DNA from 2 places in the Pseudomonas sp. G7(2022) genome. Region 1 is predicted to be linked to the other one. Evidence: riboswitches for the same ligand, from Rfam matches in the RefSeq annotation. Region 1 holds a riboswitch; the other holds the start of a gene.
What was found. Region 1 has a riboswitch for cobalamin ahead of cobW (cobalamin biosynthesis protein CobW). Riboswitches for the same ligand answer to the same signal wherever they lie in the genome.

Region 1 (3,819 bases):
CCGGGCTGGACTGGGCGAAACCGGTGGTATTCAAAATCACCGAGGCTTCGACCTCATCCAGCCAGTCCTCGACCACCGACAGGCAGCCGGGCTCTTTCAAACTGGCCACGGCGATCGGCAGCGGATTGAGACCGGCCGCCTGAAGCCGTTGGCAGAACACGTCGATAAACGCCGTGTTCGCCGCTTGCAAATGCGAGCGATAAAACAACACCGCCGCCACCGGTTGACCAGGCCGCCAATCGGCTTGCCAGTCACTCAGTGCGGCGGTGTTTTTGTTCGGGTGATAAATCGCCGTGCGCGGCAGCGTTTGCGGCTCGCCCCAAGCATAGTCCCGCGACAGCCAGCGATTGGCCAGACAGCGGAAGAAATCCAGCGCATTGCCCATGCCGCCCTGACGCAGGAACTGCCAGAGCCGGTCACGATCCTCGGCGCCTACGGTGCTCAAGTCACTGAGCTCCGGGTCGGGACGGTCATCGCCCGGCACCAGAATCACCTGCACGCCACGCTCGGACAACTCGACCAGTCGCTCGACGCCATAGCGCCAATAAGCAATGCCGCCGTGCAGCGAGATCAGAATGACCTTGGCGTGGCGCAGCACCTCATCGACATAGAGGTCGACCGACGCATGGTTCTGCACCTGCATCGGGTTGGCCAGGCGCACGCTCGGGTAATCCTCGGGCAGTTGCTGCGCCGCTTCGGCGAGCAGCGCCAGGCTGGAATCGCCGCTGCACAGGATCACCAACTCGGCGGGGGTTTGTCCCAGGTCGGCAATGTTGTCATCCGACACGAAACCGCCGGGCTGGGTCCTGAGCAGGTGCATGGCTTAAACGCTGAGCGCGGCGCGCAGTTGCGCTTCGAGTTGAGCGGCATCCAATTCCTGACCGATCAACACCAGACGCGTCACGCGTGCCTCATCAGCGCCCCACTGACGGTCGAAGTGCTTGTCGAAACGAGTGCCCACGCCCTGGATCAGCAACCGCATCGGCTTGTTCGGGATCGCCGCGAAGCCTTTGACCCGCAGGATGCCGTGCTGGACCACCAGTTGCGTCAGCGCATCGAGCAGCAGGCTTTCGTCGGCTTGCGGCAGTTCGATGGAGATCGAGTCGAAGGCGTCGTGATCATGGTCATCGTGATCGTCATCGCCTTCACCGTGGTGGTGATCGTGATGGCTGTGGCGGCTGTCGATGTGTTCTTCGGAACCGGCACCGAGGCCGATCAGCACGTCCAGCGGCAGGCGACCGTTGCTGGCTTCGATGATTTTCACCGCAGGCGGCAGCTCTTCGGCGACTTCCAGACGCACACGAGCGAGGTCTTCAGGGCTGGTCTGATCGGCCTTGTTGAGGATCACCAGGTCGGCGCTGGCCAGTTGGTCGGCGAACAGCTCGTGCAGTGGCGATTCGTGGTCCAGGTTCGGATCGAGTTTGCGCTGGGCGTCGACCTGATCCGGGAACGCGGCGAAGGTGCCGGCGGCCACGGCCGGGCTGTCGACCACGGTGATCACCGCGTCAACGGTGCAGGCGCTGCGGATTTCCGGCCACTGGAAGGCTTGCACCAAAGGTTTTGGCAGGGCCAGGCCCGAGGTTTCGATCAGGATGTGGTCGAGGTCGCCGCGACGGGCCACCAGTTCGCGCATTACCGGGAAGAACTCTTCCTGAACTGTGCAGCACAGACAGCCGTTGGCCAGTTCGTAGACGCGGCCGGTGGCTTCTTCTTCGGTGCAGCCGATGGTGCACTGCTTGAGGATTTCACCGTCGATACCCAGCTCGCCAAACTCGTTGACAATCACCGCGATGCGGCGGCCCTGGGCGTTGTCGAGCATGTGCCGCAGCAAGGTGGTTTTGCCCGAGCCGAGGAAGCCGGTGACGATGGTGACGGGGAGTTTGGCCAGTGTTTTCATCGGATGCCCTTTGGCAAGGTGGCGGGCATACGGGACGAGACCGGCAACGCGGGTGCGTGCCTGGAGAGTTCGCCACCGGATCACCCCGCCCGGTTGAAAGTGAGAATCTGTGACGAGGCAGGTCTCCTGGCTGACGGTGTTCGGGCCTTGGCCCGGGGTTAGCTGCGCCTTCCCGCTGGCTCTGGATTGAGTTGGCAGTGGCGTGGCAGCGAACAGCACCGTTCACAGTTGCGGGGGCAGCCGCGGCTTGGACCGCGTTCCCTTCTTAGCTTCGACGTGGGCCGAAGAACCTCGAAAGCGCAAGGCTACGCATGGGTTCGTGATGGGTCAATGGTTGGTGCTTTTTGGTTTTGTGGGCATATCCGTTGCTGCGGTAACGGCTTCTTATGGTTTCGCTCTTACAGCGACTCACTTTTCCAAACGCCGAAAAGTAAGCAAAAGGCTTTTGCCCCGGCGTACGGCACTTCGCCTAGGCTCAGTGTTCCCTCGCTACGGTGTCCATCAGGGGGCATCGCCTACGGTTTGCTTCGCTGCACCTCCTCTCGATGTATGCGGCTTCGCCGCACGGCGCTGCGCGCCTACCCCCTGATGGACACCTCCGCTCGGCCTGCCGAAGGGGCTAAAGATCAAAAGCAGATCAAGAGCCAGATCAAGAGCCAGATCAAGAGCCAGATCAAGAGCCCCTCACCCTAGCCCTCCCGAAACGTCGGACCGCCCGTAGGGAGAGGGAACCGACCGAGTTGATTGGGAGAGTTGTGCCGACTTGCAATACCGAGTCGAACTCAAGTTTTGAAAAGCCCACAAATCGGCTCCCTCTCCTTGGGGAGAAGGCTGGGGTGAGGGGTAAACCTGGACCTGTCCCGTGACAACGGACGCCAAGAAGCGATACTTAAATCGCTATCTTGGAGGTTGCCATGTACCCAAGCACTCGCCGTAACTACACCGATGAGTTCAAGGCTCAAGCTATCGCACTCGCGGAAAGCGTTGGTAGAACCGAAGCCGCACGTCAGCTCGAGATGTCCGTGAAAACGCTCGATAACTGGGTTGATGCTGCGCGCAAGGGATTACCGTTGAGTTCTCCAGAACGCAAAGCCATCACCAAAGAAGACAGCGAGCTTGCGCGTTTGCGAGCGGAGGTGGCCGAACTCAAGATGGAGCGCGAAATCCTAAAAAAGGCGGCGGTATTCTTTGCCAGAGAGTCCAGGTGAGATACGCCTTCGTCGCTGCTGAACGGGCTCACTTCCTGGTGCGCATGCTGTGTCGGGTGATGGATGTTTCGATTTCAGGTTTTTACGACTACCAGCATCGCGAGGAGCGTCCAGATCGGGATGCGCAGATTCGCGTTGATTTGCGTAAGGTTTATATGGCCAGCCGAAATACATATGGCCGACCACGGCTGGTCGAGGCCTTACGGCGAAAAGCGCATACAGTGGGCCACAAGCGAGTGAGCCGGCTGATGCACGAAGAACGCATACGTGGTAGATCCAAAGGCGGTTTCAAGCCCCGTACCACCGACAGTCACCACTACTTGCCTGTTGCGAGAAATTTGCTCGCTCGTCAGTTTTCCATCGATAACCCCACACCGACTTGGGTCAGTGATATCACCTATATCTCAACCAAAGAAGGTTGGTTGTATCTCGCAGTGGTTTTGAGCATTCAGACGCGCCAAATATTGGGCTATAGCCTGTCGGATCGGATGCCCGACGATTTGGTCGAGAATGCCTTCCTGAATGCCTGGAGCGCCTGTTCCGGCTCTAGTGGTGTGGTTTTTCATTCCGACCAAGGGCGTCAGTATGCGAGTAGCAAATTCCGACTGGCCTTGGCCAAGAAAGACTTCACGCAAAGCATGAGTCGAAAGGGAAATTGTTGGGATAACGCAGTGGCTGAGAGCTTTTTCGCTACTCTGAAAAGGGAGGAGGCGT
Region 2 (3,819 bases), 1.6 Mb from region 1:
GATGGAAAGTAAAAATGCACGTACGAGGCGGTCATCCGCCCTTGCCGATACACCGCTTCGGCACCGCGCCCGCCATTGGGGCTGTGGCCACGGGCGATTGGCGTCAGTTCGGTGGTGGTCAGGGAGTGGTGATAGGTGTGGCCGCGCAACAGGCCTTCCGGCAGGTCGACCTCTTGCAAGGCCAGCGCGGCGAGGCGCTTTTGCATCACGGCATCGCCACTCAACAGGCCGACCAAGTCAGCGCGGGTGCCTTCGACATCGGTCAGCGAGCCGAGCAGGTACAGCATGCCGCCACATTCGGCGAGCAGCGGCTTGCCAGCGGCGTGATGCGCGCGGATCGCGTTGAGCATGTCGGCGTTCTGCGACAAGGCAACGTGGTGCAATTCCGGGTAGCCGCCGGGCAGGTACAAGCTGTCGGCGTCGGGCAATTGCGCATCGCGGATCGGCGAGAAGAAACTCAACTCGGCGCCCATCGCCCGCAACAGATCGAGACTGGCACCGTAGGTGAACGCGAAGGCTTCGTCGCGGGCAACGGCAATTCGCACGCCTTCGAGCAACTTTTCAGTCTCAACGATTTCTGGCGCGGCGAATTCCACGGCCGGCGGCAGCGCTACCTCGCAGGTGCCGGCCAGCGCTTCGGCGGCGGCGTCGAGGCGCACGTCGAGGTCATTGAGTTCGCTGGCCTGCACCAGACCGAGATGACGGCTTGGCAGTTCGATCCCGGTTTCACGGGACAGCGCGCCGTACCAACGCAGGCCTTCGGTCAGGCTGCCTTCGAGCAATTGCGCATGGCGCACGGTGCCAACGCGGTTGGCCAGTACCCCGGCGAACGGCAGGTCCGGCTGATAACGCGCCAGGCCCAGGGCCAGTGCGCCGAACGTTTGGGCCATCGCGGTACCATCGATCACGCCGAGCACCGGCACGCCGAAATGCCGCGCCAGATCGGCGCTCGACGGCGTACCGTCAAACAAACCCATAACGCCTTCGATCAGGATCAGATCCGCTTCGGCGGCGGCTTCCCACAACAGACGTCGACTTTCCTGCTCGCCGACCATCCACATGTCCAGTTGATAGACCGGCGCACCGCTGGCGCGCTCGAGGATCATCGGGTCGAGAAAGTCCGGACCGCACTTGAACACGCGAACCTTGCGCCCCTGATTGCGATGCAAACGGGCCAGCGCGGCGGTGACGGTGGTCTTGCCCTGACCGGAGGCCGGCGCGGCGATCAGTACCGCCGGGCAGTGACGTGGTTGATTCAAAGTTCGACGCCTTTCTGCGCTTTGATGCCGGCCTGGAAGGCGTGCTTGATCATGCCCATTTCGGTGACGGTGTCGCCCATCTCGATCATTTCCGGCTTGGCGGCGCGGCCGGTGACGATCACGTGCTGCATCGGCGGGCGGGCCTGCAGATCGCTGAGCACCTGATCCAGATCGAGGTAACCGTGCTTGAGGGCGATGTTCAGTTCATCGAGCACCACCAGACCGATCGACGGATCACGCAGCAGCTCGCGGGACACTTCCCATGCAGCTTCGGCGGCGGCGATGTCACGCTGGCGGTCCTGGGTTTCCCAGGTGAATCCCTCACCCATCACATGGAAGCGCACCTGCTCCGGGAAGCGGCGAAAGAACAGTTCCTCACCGGTGCTGTTGCGGCCCTTGATGAACTGCACCACGCCGCACTGCATGCCGTGGCCCATGGCGCGGGCGAGCATGCCGAACGCCGAGCTGCTTTTGCCTTTGCCGTTGCCGGTCAGCACCAGCACCAGGCCGCATTCATCTGGCGAATTGGCGATGCGCTCGTCGATCACGGCTTTTTTACGCTGCATGCGCGCGAGGTGACGCTCGTCGCGTTCGGGGGAATCACTCATGGGGAAGCTCTCCGTTGAGGCTGGATAACGGCGGGCAGGCACAAGAACAGACGGCAACAAGCCTGGCATCGCCCACCGTGATGCCGCTGGATGGATCAGGCCGGTCTCCGGGCTCATGAGCGGCTGGTGCCTGGCTGCGCGCCTTCCCGCTGTTAAGCAGTGGCATCCGACGCAGCTTTTACTCATTTACCGTTGCGGGGGCAGCGCCGGGATCGTGAGGGTTCATCGCTTGAAGACCCGCCTCACCGGCTTCCCTGTTTCACTCTGTCGACATGCGCCACAGAGCACCTGAAACAAGCCGCGAAGGTTAGAGGGTTGGGGGTGGAGCGTCAATTGAAGAGGGGCTTGTGCGGCGAATAACTGCCGCCGATCAATTAACTGACGCCAATCTTGTGCCACACTGCCAGCAGTGATATCAAAGAGCCATGCTTTTTGACTGCAGAGAGCACATCACAATAACAAGGGAGAGCACCATGCAAGGCATGATCATCAGCAATCCGCGGCTGGAATTCCTGCGCCCGGTGCTGGAACGCTGGTTTGACTGTATCGACCGCTACAACACCGTGCGTGGCGACAACGACACGCCCTACTGGCACGACGAAAAAGCCAACCTCGGCCTGCTGTCCGCCGCCGCATGGATGGCCGAACTGGTCACCCTGCGTGACACCGCCACCCGCAAACAGAATGAGGAAGGCGAACGCAATGCCCGTGCCGACCTGTTCCTGGCCGGCGCCGAAGATCGCGCTTACATTCAGGCGACCCAACGCTGGCCGCGCGTCAACAACCTGAATCTCACTCAGGCCCTGGCCGATATCACCAGCGATGCCAAGCGCATCAGCTACGCCAGCGATCTCAAACTCGGCTGCCTGTTCGTCGCCCCACAGAAAGCCCAGCACAGCGCCAGCCCGGAAGAACTGCAGGACATGGTCGACGACCTGCAAAAGGAACACACGTGCGCCGTCGCCTGGTACTTCCCCTACGCCTACCGCAAATTGCGCAGCGAGGCCGGCAACTACCATCCCGGCATTGCCGTGCTGTTCAAGGAGGCGCGCGGCTGAACGGTTGAACCATCGGGCTCGCGCACTTCTCTATGATTAGGAATGCATTCATAGGGAAGATCAGTAATGCGCAAGCCCCAGCTCGTTTTCGTCATCGCACTCGCCGGAGGGCTCACCGCCTGTGGTGAATCCTCCAGCCTGCAAGTCTCGGACGGCACCGGCCCATCCCCCAAACTGCCCGAACCGAATAAAACCCTGATTCCGACGGTGAACATCGCCCCGGCGATCGGCTGGCCGGCCGGTGCGAAACCAACGGCAGCCGCCGGCACCCAGGTGGCCGCATTCGCCGAAAACCTCGATCACCCGCGCTGGCTCTACGTATTGCCCAACGGTGATGTACTGGTGGCGGAAACCAATGCCCCGCCGAAACCTGACGACAGCAAGGGCATACGCGGCTGGGTGATGAAGAAAGTCATGGGCCGTGCGGGCGCAGGGGTTCCCAGCCCGAACCGCATTACCCTGCTGCGCGATGCCGACCACGACGGCGTGGCGGAAACGCGCACGGTGTTTCTGCAGAACCTGAACTCGCCGTTCGGCATGACACTGGTCGGCAATGACCTGTACGTCGCTGATACCGACCGTTTGTTACGCTTCCACTACGAACCCGGGGCAACGGAAATCAAGAGCCAGCCAATCAAGGTCGTGGACCTGCCGGGCGGCCCGCTCAACCATCACTGGACCAAGAACGTCATTGCCAGCAAGGATGGCAGCAAGCTTTACGTCACCGTCGGCTCGAACAGCAACGTCGGCGAAAACGGCCTGGATCAGGAAGAGGGCCGCGCGGCGATCTGGGAAGTGGACCGCGCCACCGGCAATCACCGGATCTTCGCTTCAGGCATTCGCAACCCCAACGGCCTCGCCTGGGAACCGAAAAGCGGCGCGCTGTGGACAGCG

Region 2: linked by a shared signal. The riboswitch ahead of cobO (cob(I)yrinic acid a,c-diamide adenosyltransferase) and the one ahead of cobW (cobalamin biosynthesis protein CobW) in region 1 are both predicted to bind cobalamin.

The regions. Positions count from the first base shown of each region.
Region 1 covers NZ_CP109659.1:3,427,684-3,431,502, forward strand. The annotation lists gene cobN (cobaltochelatase subunit CobN) at 1-820, opposite strand, end outside; gene cobW (cobalamin biosynthesis protein CobW) at 824-1,897, opposite strand; cobalamin riboswitch at 1,997-2,206, opposite strand; gene NE357_RS15425 (transposase) at 2,812-3,105, shown strand; gene NE357_RS15430 (IS3 family transposase) at 3,102-3,819, shown strand, end outside.
Region 2 covers NZ_CP109659.1:1,847,212-1,851,030, reverse strand. The annotation lists gene NE357_RS08395 (cobyrinate a,c-diamide synthase) at 1-1,259, opposite strand, end outside; gene cobO (cob(I)yrinic acid a,c-diamide adenosyltransferase) at 1,256-1,867, opposite strand; cobalamin riboswitch at 1,949-2,174, opposite strand; gene NE357_RS08385 (hypothetical protein) at 2,341-2,925, shown strand; gene NE357_RS08380 (PQQ-dependent sugar dehydrogenase) at 2,992-3,819, shown strand, end outside.